DNA from 3 places in the Mesorhizobium sp. ORM8.1 genome. Region 1 is predicted to be linked to each of the others. Evidence: predicted binding sites of a transcription regulator. Region 1 holds the regulator's gene; each other region holds the start of a gene.
What was found. Region 1 encodes PhoB, which activates phosphate uptake and scavenging genes when phosphate is short. Its sites were predicted from a motif close to TGTCATNNANCTGTCAT; they were not measured.

Region 1 (7,739 bases):
ACCTGTTTGCCGGGCCGCCGTACGGCATCGGCCTGCTCACCTCGGCGATGATCCTCGCCATCATGATCCTGCCTTTCATCACCTCGATCACCAAGGACGTGTTCGACACGGTGCCTTCGGTTCTGAAGGAATCGGCCTACGGTATCGGCTGCACGACTTGGGAAGTGACGCGCCGCGTCGTCATCCCTTACACCCGCGTCGGCATCATGGGCGGCGTCATGCTGGCTCTCGGCCGCGCGCTCGGCGAGACCATGGCGGTCACCTTCGTCATCGGCAATGCGCACCGCATCTCGAGCTCGCTGTTTGCGCCGGCAACGACCATCTCGGCGACCATTGCCAACGAGTTCACCGAAGCGGTCGGAGACCTCTACACCTCCTCGCTGGTGGCGCTGGGCCTGATCCTGTTCGTCATCACCTTCATCATCCTTGCCATCGCCCGCTACATGCTGATGCGCATCGACGCCCGCACCGGAGCCTGACCGATGTCGACAGCCGCATCGCTTCACCAGAGCCGCAAGCGCAAGAATGGTGTGATGATGACGCTGTGCGTCGTCGCCGCCGGCATCGGTCTCGCCTGGCTGGCGCTGATCCTGGGCGCGCTGCTCTACAAGGGCCTGTCGGGCCTTTCGCTGGCGGTGTTCACCGAGATGACGCCGCCGCCCGGCGATGCCGGCGGCCTGCTCAATGCCATCTATGGCAGCATCGTCATGACCATCATCGGCATTCTCGTCGGCACGCCGATCGGCGTTCTGGCCGGCACCTACATGGCCGAGTACGGACGCTTCTCGAAGCTGACGACCGTGGTGCGCTTCATCAACGACATCCTTTTGTCCGCGCCCTCGATCATCGTCGGCCTGTTCGTCTACGAGCTGATGGTGCGGCCGATGGGCCACTTCTCGGCGATTGCCGGCGCCGTCGCGCTGTCGATCCTGGTGATCCCTGTCGTGGTGCGCACCACCGAGGACATGCTGAACCTGGTGCCCAACGCGCTGCGCGAGGCGGGCACCGCCATCGGCGCGCCGCGCTGGGTGGTCATCCGCTCGGTCGCCTATCGCGCGGCAATGTCGGGTATCGTCACCGGCATCCTGCTGGCGATCGCGCGCATCTCCGGCGAGACCGCGCCGCTGCTCTTCACCGCGCTCAACAACCAGTTCTGGTCGAGCAATCTCAATGCCCCGATGGCCAGCCTGCCGGTGACCATCTTCCAGTTCGCGCTGAGCCCCTATGAGGAATGGCAGCAACTGGCCTGGACGGGCGCACTCATAATCACCCTGACGGTTCTCGCGCTGAGCATTGTTGCCCGCAGCCTGACCGGACGCAGAGAGGACAGATGAAACCGATGTTGTCCACCGATCTGAACGCAGTCGACACGACCGTCGAGAAGGCCAAGATCGAGGTCAAGGACCTCAACTTCTACTATGGCCAGTCGAAGGCGTTGAAGAACATCAACCTGTCCCTGCCCGAGCGCAGCGTGACCGCCTTCATCGGCCCGTCGGGTTGTGGGAAGTCGACGCTGCTGCGCGTCTTGAACCGCATCTACGAGCTCTACCCGAAGCAAAGCGCGGAAGGGCAGGTGCTGCTCGACGGCAAGAACATCCTCGACCGCTCGCAGGACTTGAACCTGCTTCGGACCAAGATCGGCATGGTGTTCCAGAAGCCGACGCCGTTCCCGATGTCGATCTACGAGAACATCGCCTTTGGCGTCAGGCTGTACGAGAAGATCAGCAAGGCCGAGATGGACAACCGCGTCGAGCTGGCGCTGAAGCGCGCCGCGCTGTGGAATGAGGTCAAGGACAAGCTCAACGCCAGCGGCCTCAGCCTCTCCGGCGGCCAGCAGCAGCGCCTGTGCATCGCCCGCACGGTGGCGGTGAAGCCCGAGGTCATTCTGCTCGACGAGCCGGCCTCGGCGCTCGACCCGCTGTCGACCGCCAAGATCGAGGAACTGATCGACGAGTTGCAGGCCGAGTACACCATCGTCATCGTCACCCACAACATGCAGCAGGCGGCGCGCGTGTCGCGGCAGACGGCGTTCATGTATCTGGGCGAGCTGATCGAGTTCGACCGCACGGAGAAGATCTTCACCTCGCCGCGTGAGAAGCGCACGCAGGACTACATCACCGGCCGCTTCGGCTGAGTTCATACGAGGACATTATCATGGCCGAACATACCGTCGCTTCCTTTGACGAGGATCTGAGGCAGATCAGCCGGCTGATCATCGATATGGGCGATCTTGCCGGCACCATGGTCGGTGCTTCGACCAGGGCCCTGCTTGAATCCGATAACGCGATGGCGCAGCGCGTCGTTTCCGACGATGCGATCATGGACGCGCGGCAGCGCGAACTGGACGACCGCGCGATCACGCTGATTGCCAAGCGCCAGCCGATGGCCGACGACCTGCGCAGCGTTGTCGGCGCCATCCGCATGGCCGGCGATCTCGAGCGCATCGGCGATCTTGCCAAGAACATCGCCAAGCGCGTCGGCTCGGTCGGCGTCAGCGCCGCGCCGCGCGATCTCTCGCATTCGATCGACAGCATGGCGCAGATGGTGCTGATCCAGGTCCAGGCCGTCATCCAGGAATACACGGCTGGCGATGCCACAGCGCTCGCCAAGCTCCGCAACGACGACGAGCGCATCGACGTCAAATACACCTCCGTGTTCCGCGAGCTCCTGACCTATATGATGGAAGATCCGCGCAACATCACCGCTTGCACGCATCTCTTGTTCTGCGCCAAGAACCTGGAGCGTATCGGCGACCACGTGACCAACATCGCCGAAAACGCTTATTATGTCCTGACCGGCACGCAATTGCCCGCCAACCGTCCGAAGCAGGACGAGACGGCAATGCCGGTGTCGGCGGCCTGACGAAAAGGTTACCCAATGATCGCGCCACGCATCATGGTGGTGGAGGATGAGGAGCCGCTGGGGGTGCTGCTCCGCTACAACCTCGAATCCGAAGGTTATCAGGTCGAGGTGGTGAGCCGCGGCGACGAGGCCGAGATCCGCCTGCAAGAGAATGTGCCGGACCTGCTCGTCCTCGACTGGATGGTGCCGGCGGTTTCCGGCATCGAGCTTTGCCGCCGGCTCCGGATGCGGCCGGAGACCGAGCGGCTGCCGATCATCATGCTGACCGCGCGCGGCGAGGAAAGCGACCGGGTGCGGGGCCTCTCCACCGGCGCCGACGATTATCTGGTCAAGCCGTTCTCGACGCCGGAATTCATGGCCCGTGTCAAGGCGTTGCTGCGGCGCGCCAAGCCGGAAGTGCTGTCCAGCGTGCTCAAGGTCGGCGACATCGTGCTCGATCGTGAATCGCACCGGGTCTATCGCAAGAAGAGCGAGATCCGGCTCGGGCCGACCGAATTCCGGCTGCTCGAATTCATGATGCGTCACCCCGGCCGCGTGTTCTCGCGCAGCCAGCTGCTCGACAATGTCTGGGGTGAGACGATCTATATCGACGAGCGCACGGTCGACGTGCATGTCGGCCGCCTGCGCAAGGCGGTCAACAATGGCCGCATGCCGGACGTCATCAGGACCATTCGGGGCGCCGGATACGCGATCCGCGAGGACTGAGTACGACCTGATTCAGGCTACGTTCTTCTTCGAGGCAAGACCTGTTCGCGCCTGAACGCCCGGCGCGAAGATTTCCTGGTCGACGAAGGTCAGCGCGCGCATGGCGCAGCCTTCGCGGATCAACGGCAATTCGTTGGGCTCGGTGTCGAAGGAAATCGAATTGGAGTGCTGGCCGCCGGCGGTCTGCGCGATTGTTTCACGCAGCGCCGGCTCGATCAGGTCGAAAGCGGCGGCACTGACGCCGACCATGGCGACAGGCGCGGGATCGATCAGCGCGAACAGGCTGCCGAGGCCGAAGCCCAGCGCCTCGCCGGCGCGCCGGTAGGCTTCACGTTCCGGACCGTCCTCGAGCCGGGCCTTTGCCGCGAGCGCCCGCATTTCGGGGTCGCCGACATCGGTCGGCTCGGCGTCTTCGCTCAATCCCATGGCAGCGCGCCAGATGGCATAGTTGCCGGCATAGGCCTCAACGCAGCCGCGTCGGCCGCAGCGGCAGAGCGCGCCGCCGGGACGATGGATCATGTGGCCGAACTCGCCGCCGGAGGAATGCGTGCCGGTGAACAATTCGCCCTTCAGCACCAGCCCCATGCCGATGCCGTGCGATAAAAGGATGGCGATGAAATTGTCGCGGTAGCGGACCGGGTCGCGCCATTGCAGCGCGACAGCCATCATGTTGCAGTCGTTTTCCATGGTGGCGGGAATGCCGAATTCCTTCTCCAGAATGTCGGCAAAGGCAATGTCGGTCAGCGGCGTGATCGGCGACCACAGCATGGCGCGGGCATGGGAATCGGTGATGCCCTGAATGCCCATGGCGATGCGGGCGACGCTGCCGACATCAAGGTCGGGATCCTCCAGCCGGCGCCGCACGATTGCCACGCATTCGCCGACCAATTCGTCGCGCGGCATGGTCAACGTCTCGACCCGCCGCTGTTCCTCGGCAACGACATGGCCGGCGTAGTCGATGACGGCAACGGACAGGAAATTCAGCGACAGCACCACCGTCACCACGGCCGCCGCCTCGGGGCTCAGCGCCAGGCCGATCTGCGGCCGGCCGCGTTTCAGCGAGGCGGTTTCGCTGGCCTTGCTCTCGGCCAGAATGCCTTCGCCGATCAGGTCGGAGGAGATCGCCGAAATTGTGGAGTGGCTGAGCCCGGTGGTGGCGGCGATCTCAGTTCGCGACGGCTGGCCGGCCCTGCGCACGGCTGAGATCACCATGGCGCGGTTGCGCCGGCGCAGATCGTCGTGGCGGATCCCGACCGACATCGTTCCCTTAGTCCTCCCGGTCATCGCGGCCTTGTGATCATGCCACGGGCCGTCGTTGACGCTCCATCTTTTTGTTTTTAGGCAATTCCAAGAAAACCGTTTCACACTTTTCCTGGAATTCCTCCGGGATACTGGCAGAAGCCCGAGGTCGTGTCATTATTTATTGCGGGCCTCGAAAAAATTAGCACGCACCATCAGATCCCATCAGAATCGCTGTTGACAGCACCTCGTCGCTGGATCAGTATTTTTTTGAGGCTCGAAAAAAAGAGCCTTTGTGCCGGCCTTCGGGCCAGTCTGGTCGCGCCGCACGGCGCAGGGAGGATATCATGAAGAAATTCGCAGCCGCCATTCTGGCGGGTGTCGCCATGTCGCTGACGCTGGCGTCGGTCGCTGAGGCGAAGGACAAGGTGATCGGCGTTTCGTGGTCGAACTTCCAGGAAGAGCGCTGGAAGACCGACGAAGCCGCGATGAAGGCAGCGATCGAAGCCGCCGGCGACAAGTATATCTCGGCCGACGCGCAGTCCAATCCGGGCAAGCAGCTGACCGACGTCGAAAGCCTGATCTCGCAGGGCGCCAACTCGCTTATCATCCTGGCGCAGGATGCCTCGGCGATTGGCCCGGCGGTGCAGAAGGCGCTGGACGAAGGCATTCCGGTCGTCGGCTATGACCGCCTGATCGAGAACAAGGACGTCTTCTACCTGACCTTCGACAACAAGGAAGTGGGCCGCATGCAGGCTCGCGGAGTGTTCAAGGCGAAGCCGGAAGGCAACTACGTCTTCATCAAGGGCTCGGGCTCCGATCCGAACGCCGACTTCCTGTTCTCGGGCTCGATGGAAGTGCTGAAAGCGGCCATCGACAGCGGCAAGATCAAGAATGTCGGCGAAGCCTATACCGATGGCTGGCTGCCCGCCAACGCCCAGAAGAACATGGAACAGTTCCTGACCGCCAACGACAACAAGGTCGACGCGGTCGTCGCGGCCAATGACGGCACCGCCGGCGGCGTCGTCGCGGCGCTGACGGCGCAGGGTCTCGCCGGCACCGTGCCGGTGTCGGGTCAGGACGGCGACCATGCCGCGCTGAACCGCATCGCGCTCGGCACCCAAACCGTGTCGGTCTGGAAGGACGCGCGCGAACTCGGCAAGAACGCCGCCGAGATCGCCTCGCAACTGGCCGGCGGCAAGAAGATGACCGACATCGCCGGTGTGAAGGACTTCACGACGCCCGGCGGCAACACCGTCAAGTCGCTGTTCCTGACCCCGGTCGCCATCACCAAGGACAATCTCAACGTCGTCATCGACGCCGGCTGGATCAAGAAGGACGAAGTCTGCGCGGGCGTCGCCGCCGGCAGCGTCGCTGCCTGCAAGTAAGTTTGCCGACAATCGATCAAATCCTGACGCCGCGGTGCGAAAGCCGCGGCGTTTTCTCAAAGATTTGTGTTTCCGCTTCACGCGGATAGCTTTTAGGCTCGGTTTCGGCATCCGCGTCAGACGGGCAAGCCGGCGGGAGGAAATCATGACAGACACGACGTCTACCCCCCAGGCGGACACGGCGCGTGCCTCCGAACTCGGCGTGCTTGCCCGGTTCCTCAAGGCGACCGAGATCGACACCCGCATGCTCGGCATGATCGGCGCGCTTTTGATCATCTGGATCGGGCTGCATGTCATTTCCAGCCTGCGGCTCGGCGTCAATCCGCTCGATTTCGACAGCCGTACTTTTCTCACGCCACGCAATCTGTGGAACCTGTCGGTGCAGACATCCGCCGTCGCCATCATGGCGTCGGGCATGGTGCTGGTCATCGTCATGCGCAACATCGACCTGTCCGTCGGCTCCGCCGAAGGCGTGATCGGCATGATCATGGGCTTTGCCCAGGTGCATTTCCTGGTCCGGTTTGTCGGGCTCGAACTCGGCAACCCGTGGATCTGGGTCCTGGCGCTGCTCATCGGCCTTGCGCTCGGGCTGCTGATCGGAGCCTTCCAGGGTTTCATCATCGCCTATCTCGAAGTGCCGGCCTTCATCGTCACACTCGGCGGCCTGCTGATCTGGCGCGGCGCGGCGTGGTGGGTCACCAGCGGCCAGACCGTGGCGCCGCTTGATGCCACATTCCAGCTGATGGGCGGCGGGCCGGCCGGATCGATCGGCGCAACATGGAGCTGGGTCGTCGGTATCGTCGCTTGCCTCGCCGTGGTGTTTGCGCTGTTCAACGGCCGCGTGCAGCGCAAGCGTTTCCGCTTCCCGCTGCGTCCGATCTGGGCCGAGACGCTGCTCGGCGCGGTCACCTGCGCCGTTATCATGGGCGCGGTGTGGCTCGCCAATTCCTACCCTTGGCCGATCGGCATCGTGAACCGTTACGCCGCCGCCAACAACATCACCGTGCCCGAGGGTGGCCTGTTCATAGCGCATGGCATCGCGATCCCGGTGCTGATGGCGATCGCCGTCGGGCTGATCATGACCTTCGTCAGCAACCGGACCCGTTTCGGCCGCTATGTCTTTGCCATCGGCGGCAATCCGGAAGCCGCCAACCTTGCCGGCATCAACACGCGCTGGATCACCATGAAAGTGTTCATGATCATGGGCGTGCTGGCCACCATTTCGGCGGCGATCTCGTCGGCCCGGCAGAACTCGTCCACCAACGTGCTTGGAACGCTCGACGAGCTGCTGGTCATCGCCGCGGCCGTCATCGGCGGCACGTCGCTCGCCGGCGGCTCGGGGACGATCATCGGCGCCATGCTCGGCGCGCTTTTGATGCAATCGCTGCAGTCCGGCATGGTGCTGCTCGGCGTCGACTCGCCGCTGCAGAGCATCGTTGTCGGCGCCGTGCTGGTCATCGCGGTGTGGCTCGACACCATGTACCGCAAGCGGGTTTGAGCATGATCCCGAAAAGTGGACGCCGGTTTTCGGACAAGATCATGCTC
Region 2 (7,739 bases), 3.5 Mb from region 1:
TTTTTCCACGCGCGGCCGCCGGAGATTATCCCAGATGGTCAGGCCCTGCCGCGGGTCACTGGGAAAGTCGGCGACGAGATTGGCGAGCATCGCGGCATCCTCTATCGCCATCGCCGCGCCCTGGGCGGCGAAAGGCGTCATCGCATGCGCGGCGTCGCCGATCAGCGCGACGCCCTCGGGCATCGTCCAGCGCCGTTGCTCGACGGTGTGGATCGGAAACGCCGCCCATGGGCCTGCGAGCCCCACGAGCTTTGCCAGCGCCGGCGCCGTGCCGCGCATGGCGCTGGTGAGGATGGCGGGGTCGGCAAGGCCGGACCAGCCTTCCGCGATGCGCTCGCCCTTGGTGAAGGCGGCAAGGTTGAAGGCGCTGCCCCGGCTGACCGGATAGGCAACCATGTGGAAACCCTGATGCAGGAACGTCGTGACGCAGTCTTGGGCGCCGATTGCCGCAAAGGCCTGGCCTGCTGGGCTGTCGGCCGGAATCGTGGCGCGCCAGGCCAGCTCGCCGGAAAAGCGGCTTTGCGCGAAGCCGGCCGTCTTGCCGGCAAGTTGGGAGCGGACCAAAGACCAGACGCCGTCGGCGCCAACCAAAAGGTCGCCCGGAATTTCCCTGACCTTGCCCTCGATCTCGACCGCCACGGCGATGGTCAGCGGATCGACGGCGATGCCCGTCACCTTTGCGCCGGTGACAAGCTCGATATCGGGCCGCTCCGCCGATGCGGCCATCAGCGCCGCCTGCAAGTCGGCGCGGTGCGCTGTAAGATAAGGCGCGCGCCAACGCTTTTCGCCGGAGGCGCCGAGCGGCACGCGGGCCAGCTCGCGCAGGCTTTTGGCATCCTTCAGCATCACCGCTTCCGGCCGCACGGCATTCGGCAGCAAGCGGTCGAGCACGCCGAGCCGGGCGAGGATACGCGTCGCGTTGGGAGAAAGCTGGATGCCGGCGCCGGCCGCCTCGATCTGCCTTGCCTGCTCGAAGATTTTTACAGGGGTGCTGCGCGCCGAAAAGGCAAGCGCTGCCGTCAGCCCGGCTATGCCGGCCCCGGCGATGATAATTTGCCGGGACCGTTCTTCGCTCATGATCCGGCGATCATCCGCGGATCAGGCGGCCTGATCGATATAGAGGCAGCCCGCCGGCTGCGTTTCCGTCGCCTTCAGCGACGCCGAATAGCGGTAGAGCGTCGAGCAATAGGGGCAGACTTTTTCATTGTCGTCACCCATGTCGAGGAACACATGCGGATGGTCGAAAGGCGGATTGGCGCCGGTGCACATGAATTCCTTGACGCCGATCTCGATGACCGGATGGCCCGCATCGTTCTGGAAATGGGGAATGCTACCGCCTGCCATCGTCGTCTCCAATCGGGTTCGGCCACTGGGTTTGGCCAGCTTGCATCTGGATCATAACAGGTCCGTTTGCAAGATCGATGAAATCAAACTGTCGCAAAAGCCTGTCAGAGGATAAGTTGAGCCGGTTAAGCGCATGAGGCTGGAATCGGAGCGATTCCGTGACGATCATGCGTCATAAAAACATGCTAGAGCGTCCGTTACGGCAACAGGCGGCGCTGCCAAAAGACGGTTGCGGGGCAAGAGCGGGAACCATGAACGAACTGAAGCCTGTGCAGAGCGAGTTCATCACCGTCGAGGCGGCAAGCCCCGATGGCGGCAATCCCGATCGTTTCGTCAACCGCGAGTTTTCCTGGCTGCAGTTCAACCGGCGGGTGCTGGAGGAATCGCTCAACGAGCGTCATCCGCTGCTCGAGCGCGTGCGCTTCCTGTCGATCTCGGCCGCCAATCTCGACGAATTCTTCATGGTCCGCGTCGCCGGCCTCGCCGGCCAGGTGCGCGAAGGAATTACGCTGAAAAGCCCCGACGGCCGTACGCCCGAACAGCAGCTCGAACAGCTGCTGCGCGAGGTCGAGCGCCTGCAGGAAGACCAGCAGAAAAGCCTTTCGGCCCTTACTGTGCTGCTCAACAAGGAAGGCATCGAGAGCATCACCCGCGATGCGCTCACCAAGGACGAGAAGAGCTGGCTGGAAGAGCATTTCCAGGAACAGGTCTTCCCGGTGCTGACCCCGCTGTCGATCGACCCGGCGCATCCGTTCCCGTTCATCCCCAATCTCGGCTTCTCGATCGCGCTGCAATTGCGCCATCGCAAGAATGGCGAGGAGATGAGCGCGCTTCTGCGCCTGCCGGTGGCGTTGCGGCGCTTCATCCGCCTGCCCGACCGCAAGCACCATGTCCGCTTCATCCCGCTGGAGGAGGTGGTCGGCATTCACATCGGCAAGCTGTTCCCGGGCTATGAGGTCAAGGGCTCCGGCACGTTCCGCATCATCCGTGACAGCGATATCGAGGTTGAAGAAGAATCGGAAGACCTGGTGCGCCTGTTCGAGACGGCGCTGAAACGGCGCCGTCGCGGCTCGGTGATCCGCATCGAGTTCGACACGCTGATGCCGGCCCCGCTGCGCGACTTCGTCGCCGGCGAGCTCGGTGTGTCGTCGAGCCGCATCAGCGTGCTCACCGGTCCGCTGGCGCTCAACCAGATCTCCGAGATCGTCGCCATCCCGCGCGACGACCTCAAATTCACGCCCTACAATCCGCGCTTCCCCGAGCGCATCCGCGAGCATGGCGGCGACTGCCTGGCGGCGATCCGCGAGAAGGACATCATCGTCCACCACCCTTACGAATCCTTCGACGTGGTGGTGCAGTTCCTGCGCCAGGCCGCGGCCGATCCGGAAGTGGTGGCGATCAAGCAGACGCTCTACCGCACGTCCAACGACAGCCCGATCGTGCGCGCGCTGATCGACGCGGCCGAGGCCGGCAAGTCGGTGACGGCACTTGTCGAGCTCAAGGCGCGCTTCGACGAGGAGGCCAACATCCGCTGGGCGCGCGACCTCGAACGCGCAGGCGTTCAGGTCGTGTTCGGTTTCCTGGAGTTGAAGACCCACGCCAAGATGTCGCTGGTGGTGCGCCGCGAGGACGGCAAGCTGCGCAATTACGTGCATCTCGGCACCGGCAACTACCACCCGGTCACCGCGCGCATCTACACCGACCTGTCCTTCTTCACCACCGACCCGACGATCGCGCGCGATGTCGCGCAGCTGTTCAACTTCATCACCGGCTATGCCGAGCCCGCCGAGGAGATGCGCATTGCCGTGTCGCCCTTCACGCTGCGCAACCGCATCCTGAAGCACATCGCCGAAGAGGTGGTGCATGCCCGCGAAGGCCATCCGGCGCGCATCTGGATGAAGATGAACGCGCTGGTCGACCCGATCATCATCGACGCGCTGTACGACGCCAGCCGCGCCGGCGTCGAGATCGACCTCGTCGTGCGCGGCATCTGCTGCCTGCGGCCGCAGGTGCCGGGCCTGTCGGAAAACATCCGCGTGAAGTCGATCGTCGGCCGTTTCCTCGAGCACAGCCGCATCTTCTGCTTCGGCAACGGCCACGGCCTGCCGTCGGACGAGGCGATCATCTACATCTCGTCGGCCGACATGATGCCGCGCAATCTCGACCGCCGCGTCGAGACGCTGGTGCCGATCACCAATCCAACTGTGCATGAACAGGTGCTTGGCCAGATCATGCTGGGCAACATCATGGACAATCAGCAAAGTTTCGACGTATTGGCTGACGGCACCTCCCGGCGCGTTGTGCTGGAGGAGGGCGAAGAGCCGTTCAACGCGCAGGAATATTTCATGACCAATCCGAGCCTCTCGGGACGGGGTGACGCGCTGAAATCGCATGCGCCCAGGCGCATCGCCCAGTTCAAGCGCCGCAAGAAGAACGGCGCCGCGTGATTTCTGTTTCCCAGGGCCGGCTCCAGGACCGGCGGCCGCTGTCGATCATCGACATCGGATCGAACTCGATCCGCCTTGTCGTCTATGAGGGGCTGGCGCGCTCGCCGACGCTTTTGTTCAACGAAAAGATGCTGGCCGGCCTTGGCCGCGGCATCGTCTCGACCGGCAAGCTCGACCCCGAGGCGGTGACGCGCTCGATGGAGGAATTCCGCCGTTTCCGCGCGCTGTCGGATCAGGCTGGCGCCGAGCACATGTATGTGCTGGCGACCGCCGCCGCGCGCGAGGCCATCAACGGCCCCGATTTCATCCACCGCGCCGAGGATGTGCTGAAGACCGAGATCCGCGTGCTATCCGGCCGCCAGGAGGCACATTATTCGGCGCTTGGCGTCATCTCGGGCTTCCATCCGGCCAACGGCATTGCCGGCGACCTTGGCGGCGGCAGCCTGGAGCTGATCGACATCAACCGCGAGGCGATCGGCGACGGCATCACGCTGCCGCTCGGCGGCTTGCGCCTGCAGGACATGGCCAAGAACTCGCTCGTCCAGGCGCAGAAGATCGCGCGCCAGGAGCTGGCGCGGGCAAAGCTGCTCAAGGGCGGTCAGGGCAGGGTCTTCTACGCCGTCGGCGGCACGTGGCGAAACCTCGCCAGGCTGCATATGGAAATGAACAATTACCCGCTCGGCGTCATGCATCACTACGAAATTTCGGCCGACAGCGCGATGAACTTTCTCAAGCAAGTGGCCAAAGCCGAGATCGAGAAGGTGCGGGGCATCGAGGGCGTCTCCAAGAACCGCCGCTCGCTGCTGCCTTACGGCGCCGTCGTGCTGCAGGAGATCATGACAGCCATGCAGCCGTCGAAGATCATCGTTTCGGCGCAGGGCGTTCGCGAGGGCTTTCTCTATTCGCTGCTCGACGCCGCCGAACAGAAGGCCGATCCGCTGATCTCCGCCGCCGAGGAACTGGCGCTTTTGCGCTCGCGCTCGGTGCACCATGCGCATGACCTCGTCGAATGGACGGGCAAGGCCTTCAAGGCTTTCGGCATCGACGAGACGGAAGACGAGGCGCGCTACCGCCACGCCGCCTGCCTGCTTGCCGATATCGGCTGGCGCGCGCATCCCGAATATCGCGGCAGGCAGTCGCTCAACATCATTGCACATGCCTCCTTCATCGGTGTCGATCATCCTGGACGCGCCTATCTGGCTTTAGCCAGCGCCTACCGCCATGACGGCATCTTCAACGATGGCATCGCGCCCGAGATCAAGGCGCTGGCGCCGCCGCGCCTGCTCGAACGCGCCCGCCTGCTGGCGGCGATGATGCGCGTCGTCTATCTTTTGACGGCGGCGATGCCGGGCGTCATGCCCAGGCTCAAATGGGAAAGCCGCGGCAATGGCGCGCTGGCGCTGGTGCTGCCGGCTTCGCTCGCCGATCTCTACGGCGAGCGGCCGGCCGGCCGGCTGGCGCAGCTCGCCCGTATCAGCAACCGCCGCCTGATGCTGGCGGTGGAAGGCGGGCCGAGCGTTTCGGTGAAGTAGCTATTCAGGCGCGGCGCCCGTCGATCGACCAGGCGCCGGCGCCGGCCATGCCATGCGCCAGGAAGCCGCCGGCAATGGCAATGTCCTTCATCAGCATCTGCTGGTGCAGGAACGACAGCGTCGCGTCGTCGCCCTGGTGGTAGTGGCCGATGAAGCCGGCGGCGATGCAGAAGGCAGCCAGAAGCAGCGCCACGATCGGCGTCTGGAAACCGACCAGGATCAGCGATCCAGCGATCGTTTCGAACAGGCCTGTGCCCCACGCGGCTAAAGTGGGTAAGGGCAGGCCGAGGCCGGCGAAATAACTGCTCGTGCCGGCTATGTCGCTGAGCGCTTGAAAGCCCGACGGCACGAAGAGCGCGGCGAGCAGCAGTCGTGCGACGAGAAGCAATGCATTGCGGGCCATGGCCACCTCCGTTACCGGTGTAGTCTATGCCTGCAACGAAAAAGCGGCGCGGAAAATTCCGCGCCGCTTTCATTCAGAGCTTGGTAGGCAAGCAATTCCAGGAAAAGTGAAACGGTCAGGTTCGGCGACTCCGCCGTAACCATCCGTCCGGAATTGCTTCCAACCGTCAGCCGCGCTTGGCGTCGATCGAATAGGCGCCGGCGCCGGAAGTGGCGAGCAGCAGGAAGCCGCCGGTGATGGCGACGTTCTTCAGAAAATGGATCATCTGGTTCTGGTCGGCCCAACCGGTGTGGGCGACAAGCGCCGTGGCGATGGTGAAGACGGCGAGCACCCAGGCGGCGATACGGGTCTGGAAACCGAGCAGGACGGCAAGGCCGCCGAGCAGCTCGATCAGGCCGACGATGACGGCCGTCGCGGTCGGCGCCGGCAGGCCCATCGCGCCGAAATAGGCGGCGGTGCCGGAAATGGCGGTGAGCTTGCCGAAGCCGGAAAGCAGGAAGATGACGGCGAGCAGAACGCGGCCGAGGAGAATGGTGAGCGAGCTGTTGGACGTGGTGCCGGCGGCGGCGGAAGAGCTGATGGACATGGCGGTGAATCTCCGAACGGGTTGAATGTCCGGTCAGATAGACGATCAGGACTGTTCACCAAAGTCGCTTATGTGGTGACACATTGTTCACAGGAAAGATGTTTCCGAGATCGTCCGGCGCGCGCGAAAATCATGTCGGCAGATAAGGCTGAGGGAGTAAATTCTGCTGCCGCAAAACGGCCGGACTATCGGGAGCTGGGGTAACGATCGCAGACTTCGGAGATTTGCCGAACCGCCGTTCGCTTCGTCATCCACGGGCGAAGCAAGGAGCGGAGCGACGCGGCGCAGACCCGAGGATCCATTCCGTGAGTCAAAAGCGGCCGCCGCGGTGGAGATTCTGCTCCGCTGCGCCATTCGCCCGAGGTAACGGCATGGATTCCAGGGTCTCCGCGACGGAACTTCGCTCCTGCTTCGCCCTGGAATGGCGACCTCGCGAGGGTTTCGCCTCGCGTCGCAGCGCTTACCCCGGATGCGTCATGTCCGCGGGCCGCACCAGCCGGTCGTAATCGGTCTCGCTGACCAGCCCGGTGGCGAGAGCCTCCTCTCGCAGCGTGGTGCCGTTCTTGTGCGCGGTCTTGGCGATCTTGGCGGCGTTGTCGTAGCCGATGGTCGGCGCAAGTGCCGTCACCAGCATCAGCGAGCGGTTCAATGATTCACGTATATTATCTTCCCGCGCCTCGATGCCGACGACGCAATTGTCGGTGAAGGAGACCGAAGCGTCGGCAAGCAGCTGCACCGACTGCAGGAAGTTATAGGCCATCAGCGGGTTGTAGACGTTGAGCTCGAAATGGCCCTGGCTGCCGGCGAAGGTCAGCGCCGCATTGTTGCCGAACACCTGCACGCAGACCTGCGTCATCGCCTCGCACTGGGTCGGGTTGACCTTGCCCGGCATGATCGAGGATCCAGGCTCGTTCTCTGGCAGCGACAACTCGCCGAGCCCGGAGCGCGGACCGGAGCCGAGGAAGCGGATGTCGTTGGCCACCTTGAACAGCGCCGCCGCAGCCGCGTTGATCGCGCCATGCGAAAACACCATGGAATCGTGCGCGGCCAGCGCCTCGAACTTGTTCGGCGCGGTGACGAAGGAAATGCCGGTGATCGAGGCGATGCGGTCGGCCACCTTCTCGGCGAAGCCGACCGGCGCGTTGAGGCCGGTGCCGACCGCGGTGCCCCCTGCGCCAGCTCCTGCAGGCCGGGCAGCGTCTGCTCGATGCGCTTGATCGACGAGGCGACCTGCGCGGCATAGCCCGAAAATTCCTGGCCGAGCGTCAGCGGCGTGGCGTCCTGCGTGTGCGTGCGGCCGATCTTGATGATGTGGTTGAAGGCCTGGCTCTTGGCCACCAGCGCCTTGTGCAGATGGTGCAGCGCCGGGATGAGGTGGTGCACGACCTGCTCGGCGCAGGCGATGTGCATGGCCGTCGGATAGGTGT
Region 3 (7,739 bases), 3.5 Mb from region 1:
GCGGCGATGCGGGCGCTGAGCACCATGCAGGCGGCGAGCGAGGCGAACAGCAAGTCCAGCGGGTTGAAACCCGGCGCGCTCACCTGGGTGACCACGCCGACTTCGCCGCCGGTCGGGGTTGTGATTACGGGCAAGCCGCCCGGCGGCAGGACGGCAAGCGCGCCGGTCAGCCTCGTTCTTACTTTAAGCTCGCTCATTGCATGTCCTTCGGCCGTTGGTCCGACGAAATCCAGGCGCGGCCGCCCCATGGAGCGCCCTGCCGTCTCCCGCCTACGGTATCGATCTCGCACGATAAGATCGATTGCTCTTGTTGGCGCGAAAATGGCTCGCCCGGGCGCGCGGCGGACAGAATCCCATTAGCGGTTCCTAAACTGTGAAGCGCTATGTCTTGCCGATTGAAGGGGCTCACGGATGAATGCGTTCTGGCGAATGACCGGATTTGCTCTGATCCTTGTGACCGGCGCGGCGACGCTGGCCGCGTTGCACATCCGCTCCCAACGTGACTTCGCGCTCGCCAAGGAGCGCTACCTCGAGAACTCCCAAGCGGTATCGCGGGCAACCGCCAAAACCGTCGAGGACGCGTTGCGCGCCATCTATGAGAACGTCCGGACCCTCACCTATCTGCCGAGCGTGCAAAACCTCGACCGCCATGGAACGAACCTCGGCGAGGAAGGCCGCGCCACGATCCAGCAGATCTACAATAACCTGGCCAATAACGTTTCCATCTCCGAAGTCTACTTCCTGCCGCTGAACTTCGACCCCGACCGCTTCGACCCGGTGAAGGGCAAGCTGGAGGAGCCGATCCTGCAGTTCGACCAGCTCATCGTGAACGCCAAGGCAAGGACCGAGGCGACCGGCGCAAAAAAACTCGCATCGTTGGACGATCAATCGTTGACGCGTCCGCCCGAAGAGATCGAGACTTATGAATACCATGAGCTTGCCAAGCAACTTGCCTGGCTGAAGGCGAACTACCCGACTTCGAGCAACATCGATGGGCTCAACGTACCGATCATCGGCACGAAAGAGCTGATCACCTGCGACAACACGGATTTCATTCACAGTGGCGACAACGCCGACCGATCGGGATTCATCCTTTCGGTTCCTGTTTTCGCGACCGACGGCAGCCTGCGGGGCTCGGTTTCAGCCATCATGCTTACCTCGGCGCTGAGAAAGCTTCTTCCCAGTGCCGACTATGTCATCGTCAATGCGGACTATGGTTTCGAGTCCGACCAGCATCGGCTTTCGACGTCCCTGGCCGCCGATACAAGCTCCTTCACCTCGCCCGATCCAAAACTGATCTATTCGGAAGTGATCCCGCTTTCTCTAAACGATCCGAGAAGCGCGTGGCGGCTCTGGGCCGGATTCCCAAACAGCCGGTTCGAGAACGATGTCGATGTCCGGTCGGTGCGAGAGTTCGAGCTAGCGAGCTATGGCGCAATCGCCATCGTCACTTTGCTGGCGTTGGCGTGCTGGTATGCCATCGGGCGCGCGATGTCGATGCAGACGGAGGCCGCGGAGACACTGGAACGGCGCGTCGAGGAGCGCACCGCCGAGATCCAGCACCTTGCGACGCATGACATCCTGACCGGGCTGCCAAACCGCGGGCTTCTGGCCAATACGATGGACGAGGCGTTGAGCGGCCTCAGGGCCAGTGAGAAACTCGCAGTTCATTGCATCGATCTCGACCGGTTCAAACCGGTGAACGACACCCTCGGCCATCCGGTGGGCGACGAGTTGCTCCGCGCCGTGGCCGGTCGCCTGAAGCAGCAGGCCGGGGAAACCGCCATGGTAGCGCGGGTGGGCGGCGACGAATTCATCGTCCTCCAGCTCCTGCTCGATGGCAACGAACAGGCTGGCGCGCTGGCAAGCCGCGTCATTCATGCGCTCTCCAGCGAATTTTCCATCCAGGGCCACACCATCAACATCGGCGGCAGCATCGGCATCGCTGTCTTTCCAGAGGACGGGCAGAACTCCGAGATCCTGATCAGAAACGCCGACCTTGCCCTTTACAAGGCCAAGATGGAAGGCCGCGGCACCTGCCGGTCGTTTGAACCGGGGATGGACGCGCGTCTGCAGGAGCGCCGCCAGATCGAGGCTGAACTTGCGGTGTCAGTGGCAAACGATCAGTTCGTCCTCCACTATCAGCCGCTGCACGACGCACGGACCTCCAAGCTTACCGGCTTCGAGGCGCTTGTGAGATGGAATCATCCGCGCCTCGGCCTGCTGCCGCCGTCGGAGTTCATCCAGCTCTCGGAAGAGACCGGTGTCATCGACGCTCTCGGCGAATGGATCATGCGGCAAGCCTGTGCCGATGCCGCTCAATGGCCGCTGCCCGTCAAGGTCGCCGTCAATCTGTCGCCCGCTCAGTTCAAGCAGCAGGGATTGCCGCTTCAGGTCACCTCGGCGCTCGCCGCTTCCGGTCTCATGCCGTCGCGGCTGGAGCTCGAGATCACGGAGTCGGTGCTGCTGGCGCACAACGAGCACACGATCCAGACACTGCACAGCCTGCGCGATCTCGGCGTCGGTATCGCCATGGATGATTTCGGAACGGGATACTCCTCGTTGAGCTATCTAAGGTCCTTTCCGTTCAACCGCATCAAGATCGACCGCAGCTTCGTCAGCCTGATGTGCGAAAGCAGCGAGAGCCGTGCCATCGTCAAGGCCGTGGCCGAGCTCGGCTCGACGCTCGGCATGACCACGACTGCTGAAGGCGTCGAGACCGAAGACCAATACCGCCTCGTCAGGGAAAACGGCTGCACTGACGTCCAGGGGTGGTTGTTCGGGCGGCCTATGCCGGCATCCCAGCTATATACGATTTTTGAGCTGCCAAGCGCCCAGACGGCATAGGCAACGCAGAGCATCCGGAAAACAAGGGCCCGCCGGAGCGGGCCTTGTTTTCATTGAAGTTTCCAAACCTTACTTCGTCAGATCAAGCGCAGCCGTCAGGTCGCCCAGCGGCGGCTGGCCGTTGGCGGCGAGCGCCTTGTCGCGCAGGACGATGCCCTGCAGCACCGGCAAATCGTAGCGGTTGGTGATGAAGCGCAGGATCGAGGTGGTGTCGTACTGCGTGTGGTCGACCGTGCCCGCCTTCGCATAGGGCGAGATGATGAAGGCCGGGACGCGGTTGCCCGGCCCCCAGCGGTCGGCCTTGGGCGGCGCGACGTGATCCCAGAAGCCGCCGTTCTCGTCATAAGTGACGACGACCAGCATATGCGGCCATTGCGGGCTCTTTTCGAGATGCGCAACGAGGTCGGCCAGATGCTGATCGCCGCTGGTCACGTCGGCATAGCCGCTGTGCTCGTTGAGGTTGCCTTGCGGCTTGTAGAAGGAAACCGCCGGCAGCTTGCCGTCGTCGATCGCCTTGATGAACTCCTCGCCGCCAAGGCCGCCGTCGCGCAGGTGCGCGGTCCGCGCGGCTGTGCCCGGAGCATAGGCCGCGAAATAGTTGAACGGCTGGTGGTGGAACTGGAAGTTCGGCACCGGCGTGGCGTTCTTGCCGTCGAGCGCCGCCTGCCAGGCGCCGGAATACCAGGCCCAGTCGATACCTTTGAGCGACAACAGATCGCCGATGGTGACCTCGTGCTGCGGCGGCAGCGTGGTCGGTTGCGTCGGATCGGCCAGAGCCGCATCGCCACCCTCGGCCGGCTTGTTGGCGCTCGGCTGATATGGCGGCTGCATGGTGTTGACGGCGTAGAAGTCTGGCGTGATCGCGCCGTCGCTGACGAATTTCGGCACGCCGCCAAGTGCCGAAGGCGGCGAGTTGTCGGCCACCTTCAGCGTCGTGCCATCAGCCTCGACGACGGCGATCTGGCCCTTCACCGGGCTGGTATCGGCATGCGGGTAATAAGGTACGCAGGCGCAGGCCAGCATGAAGTGGTTGAGGAAGGAGCCGCCGAAGGCGCCCTGGAAGAAATTGTCGGCCAGCACATATTTCTGGCCGACCGCCCACATCGGCAGATGCGAGCCGTCATAATGGCCCATCACCAGCGAGCCGGAATCGGCCCAGGCGACGAACTTGTCGTTCTTGCCGGCATCTATCTGCATCTGCTCCTGGTAGAAGCGGTGCCAGAGATCATGCGTGATGACGTTGGTGCCTTCGTTGAAACCCTTAGGGTCGTCGATGGCAAAGACCGCGTTGGCGAGATGCTCGGTCTGAGCCTCCGTCACCGCCGGCGTCACGCCCTTGCCGGTCAGCCCGCCCCAGGCCGGCGGCAGCTCGGTGAGCGGCTTGCCGTCGCGGTCGAGCTGGCGCGCCTGGTCGGCCGAGACATTGGCAAGGCCATTGGCGCCGGGGAAGCCGCCATAGAGATTATCGAAGCTGCGGTTCTCGGCGTAGATGACGACGACGGTGTCGATCTTGTCGTAGCCGGGAGGAGCGGCCTGCGCGACGGCGGCGGCCGATGCCAGCGCCGTCGAAGCGAGGCAGAGCGAGAGGAAGGACCTGGTCATTGGAGAATGCCTCGTGGCTGGGGACATGGCTGGAGGAACGTTCAGACGCTAGGGCTGGCGGTTGTCAGCTTTGTGACAGGCGGCGGATGCGTGGGGATAGCAGGACAGAGGGGGGCGCCAAGGAACGCGACGCGGGCAAAGTTAGACCTCACCGAACGGTCATCACTCCGTAGCAAAGCCGGCTTACGCAAATGCAGAAACGGACTGGCTGCCATGAAACAATGGACAACCGCCACGCTTGCGGCGCTTGCAGGTATCGCAATCCTATGGCCAGCCGCCGGGCTGCCTGCCGGCAGCGTCCACCCCGGCCCCCTATCGCGCGCCGATGCCTTCGCGCGGGCGCAGGCACTCACCGCGCTGGGGCGAAAAATGTTCTTCGATCCGGCGCTGTCGGCGTCGGGCAAGCAGGCCTGTTCGTCCTGCCATGATCCCAACCATGCCTTCGGTCCGGCCTCCGCCTCGCCGGTCGAGATGGGCGGGCCAGGCCTCGACCAGCCTGGACAGCGCGCCGTGCCCTCGCTGCGCTACCTGCAGGCGACGCCGGCCTTCAGCGAGCATTTCTACGATTCCGAGGACGAAGGCGACGAGAGCGTCGACAACGGCCCGACCGGCGGCCTGACCTGGGACGGCCGCGCCGACCACGGCAAGGACCAGGCCAGGATCCCGCTGCTGTCGCCTTTCGAGATGGCGAACAAGGATGAGGCACAAGTGGTCGCCAGCCTGCGCAAGGCGCCCTACGCCGGCGCCTTCAAGGCGGCTTTCGGCGCCGATGTGCTCGACCATCCGCAAGACGCCTTCGCCGCCGCTGTCGAGGCGCTGGGCACGTTCGAGCAGAGCAGCGCCGACTTCTATCCGTATTCCAGCCGCTACGACGCCTTCCTCGCCGGCAAGGCGCAGCTGAGCGCGCAGGAACTGCATGGCCGCATGGTCTTCGAGGACGAGACCAAGGGCAATTGCGCGAGCTGCCATTTGAGCGAACCCGCCAACGACGGCGAGCCGCCGCAATTCACCGACTACGGCCTGATCGCGATCGCCGTGCCGCGCAATCCGGCGATCCCCGCCAATGCCGATCCCAACTATGTCGACCTCGGCCTGTGCGGCCCGCTGCGCACCGACTTCAAGGGGCGCACGGAATATTGCGGCCTGTTCAAGACGCCGACGCTGCGCAATGTCGCGCTGCGAAAAGTTTCTTCCACAATGGCTATTTCCACACGCTGCGCGAGGCGGTCGCCTTCTATGCCAGCCGCGACACCGACCCTGGTCGCTGGTATCCGAAGAACGCCGACGGCACGGTCAGGAAATTCGACGATTTGCCCAAAGCCTACTGGCCGAACCTCAACACCGATCCGCCCTTCAACGGCAAGAAGCCCGGTGACAGGCCGGCGCTGACCGACGCCGAGATCGACGACATCGTCGCCTTCCTCGGCACGCTGACCGACGCCGACCAGGCCGGGCAGTGACGGCTGATCCAGCGCCGCCGGATTTTTCGATCCACAGACGCAACCAGCGATTGCTCGCTGAAACCACCTGGCTAGAATGCGCCCAATCGTGTTGCAGCAGCGCTGCGGGGTTCGATTGGTGGGGCGGGTGGCATTGGTTCGAGCATGGCTGAAACCGTCATGGTGGGCGCTCGCCTTCCTCCTGCTGCCGCTCGTCCCTGCCGTGCCGGCCGCCGCTGCCATTCAGAAATATGACGATCATCCGGCCTGCGACGGCAAAACAGTCGACCCGACGCGGCGCATCGCAGCCTGCACGCAGATCATCGAGGACAGGGCGGAGCCATCGTCAAACCGCTCTACTGCGCACGTCATTCGCGGCAATGCCTTCGGTACGCGGGGAAACTACTTTCTGGCCATCGAGGATTACGATCGGGCGATCGAACTCGAGCCGGCAAACGCTGATGCATACTACAACCGAGCCATCACCTGGACGCGGGAAAAGGACACCGATCGTGCCATTGCGGACTACGACAAGGTGATCGAACTCCGCCCGAAGGACGCCGACGCGTTCTATGGGCGCGGCATTCTTTTGGACGACAAAGGACAAAGCGACCGCGCCATATCGGATTTCGACAAGGCAATTGATCTCGGGGCCAACGATATCGGCGTCTACCTCAACAGAGGTGTGTCCTGGAGGCACAAGGCCCGTTACGACCGCGCCATCGCCGACTTCGACAAGGCGGCTTCCCTGAATGGGAATGACCCTCTGGTTTATGAGATCCGCGCCATTACCCGATACGACATGGGCGATTATGATCACGCTATTGGCGACTGGGATCGAGTGATCGCCATCGACCCCAAGCGCCCGGACGCTTACGCCATGCGCGCCACGGTCTGGTCTCGCAAGGGCGACTACGACCGGGCGATTGCCGACTACGGTCGCGCGATCAGCCTGGAGCCCGCCAATGCCAAACACTACTACGACAGGGGTTTGGTGTGGAAAAAGAAGAAAGACTACGACCAGGCGATCGCCGACTATGATCAAGCGATCAATCTCGATCCTAAAGATGCCGACGCCTATAACAGCCGGGGGCTCGTCTGGGCGCAAAAGGGCGACGAGGACCGTGCGATAGCCGACTTTGGCAGGACGATCGCCATCGATGCAAATTCTCCCGGCGCATTCGCCAATCGAGGCAACGCCTGGTTCAGGAAGGCCGACAACAGCCACGCCATTGCCGACTACGATCAAGCGATCGCGCTCAAGCCGGCCTACGCAGCCAATTATCGCCGGCGCGCGGCACTGTGGAGAAGAAAGGGCGAGCATGAGCGGGCTATTGCCGACTACGACCGGGCCATCAGCCTCGATCCGAAAGATGCCCGAAGTTATGACGGCCGTGCCTTGATCTGGTTCGACAAGGGCGAATATGCCCGCGCAGTTGGCGACTACAATGAAGCGATCGCTCTCGACCCCAAGCTTGCCTATGCCTATCTCGGCCGCGGCATCATCAGCTTCCATTCCGGCGACCCCGTCAAGGCCACCGCCGATTTCCGGCAGGCCACCGCCCTCAGGCAGGACGATGCTTATCCAGCCATCTGGCTCGACCTCGCCGAGCGGCTCGGCGGCGGGCCTGATCATCTGCGCGAGGCGACGCCCAAGCTCGACATGAAGAAATGGCCGGCGCCAGCGGTGCGCATGCTGCTTGGCGAAACAAGCCTTGCGGAGGCGCTGGCCACGGCCGCCGATCCGGACCCGCGTAAGGACAGCGGCAACCACTGCGAGGCAAACCTGTTTGCCGCGGAACTCGCGCGGCTTGAGGGACAAGGCGACGAGGCGATGCGGCTCTACCGGAC

Region 2: ACVDG8_RS03440 (RNA degradosome polyphosphate kinase) is a predicted target of PhoB. The motif match lies at 1,423-1,439, and genes of this name have one in related genera.
Region 3: ACVDG8_RS05375 (acid phosphatase) is a predicted target of PhoB. The motif match lies at 4,511-4,527, and genes of this name have one in related genera.

Annotation. Positions count from the first base shown of each region.
Region 1 covers NZ_CM132600.1:4,526,160-4,533,898, forward strand. Annotated here, with positions in the region: gene pstC (phosphate ABC transporter permease subunit PstC) at 1-479, shown strand, start outside; gene pstA (phosphate ABC transporter permease PstA) at 483-1,334, shown strand; gene pstB (phosphate ABC transporter ATP-binding protein PstB) at 1,331-2,134, shown strand; gene phoU (phosphate signaling complex protein PhoU) at 2,155-2,862, shown strand; gene phoB (phosphate regulon transcriptional regulator PhoB) at 2,878-3,567, shown strand; gene ACVDG8_RS22790 (ROK family protein) at 3,580-4,827, opposite strand; gene xylF (D-xylose ABC transporter substrate-binding protein) at 5,154-6,194, shown strand; gene ACVDG8_RS22800 (sugar ABC transporter permease) at 6,340-7,692, shown strand.
Region 2 covers NZ_CM132600.1:671,440-679,178, reverse strand. Annotated here, with positions in the region: gene ACVDG8_RS03450 (FAD-dependent monooxygenase) at 1-1,077, opposite strand, end outside; gene ACVDG8_RS03445 (zinc-finger domain-containing protein) at 1,099-1,344, opposite strand; gene ACVDG8_RS03440 (RNA degradosome polyphosphate kinase) at 1,596-3,791, shown strand; gene ppx (exopolyphosphatase) at 3,788-5,323, shown strand; gene ACVDG8_RS03430 (DoxX family protein) at 5,328-5,726, opposite strand; gene ACVDG8_RS03425 (DoxX family protein) at 5,893-6,312, opposite strand; partial or broken gene fumC (class II fumarate hydratase) at 6,773-7,739, opposite strand, start outside.
Region 3 covers NZ_CM132600.1:1,028,388-1,036,126, forward strand. Annotated here, with positions in the region: gene ACVDG8_RS05365 (OsmC family protein) at 1-197, opposite strand, end outside; gene ACVDG8_RS05370 (putative bifunctional diguanylate cyclase/phosphodiesterase) at 430-2,847, shown strand; gene ACVDG8_RS05375 (acid phosphatase) at 2,917-4,449, opposite strand; partial or broken gene ACVDG8_RS05380 (cytochrome-c peroxidase) at 4,663-5,909, shown strand; gene ACVDG8_RS05385 (tetratricopeptide repeat protein) at 6,037-7,739, shown strand, end outside.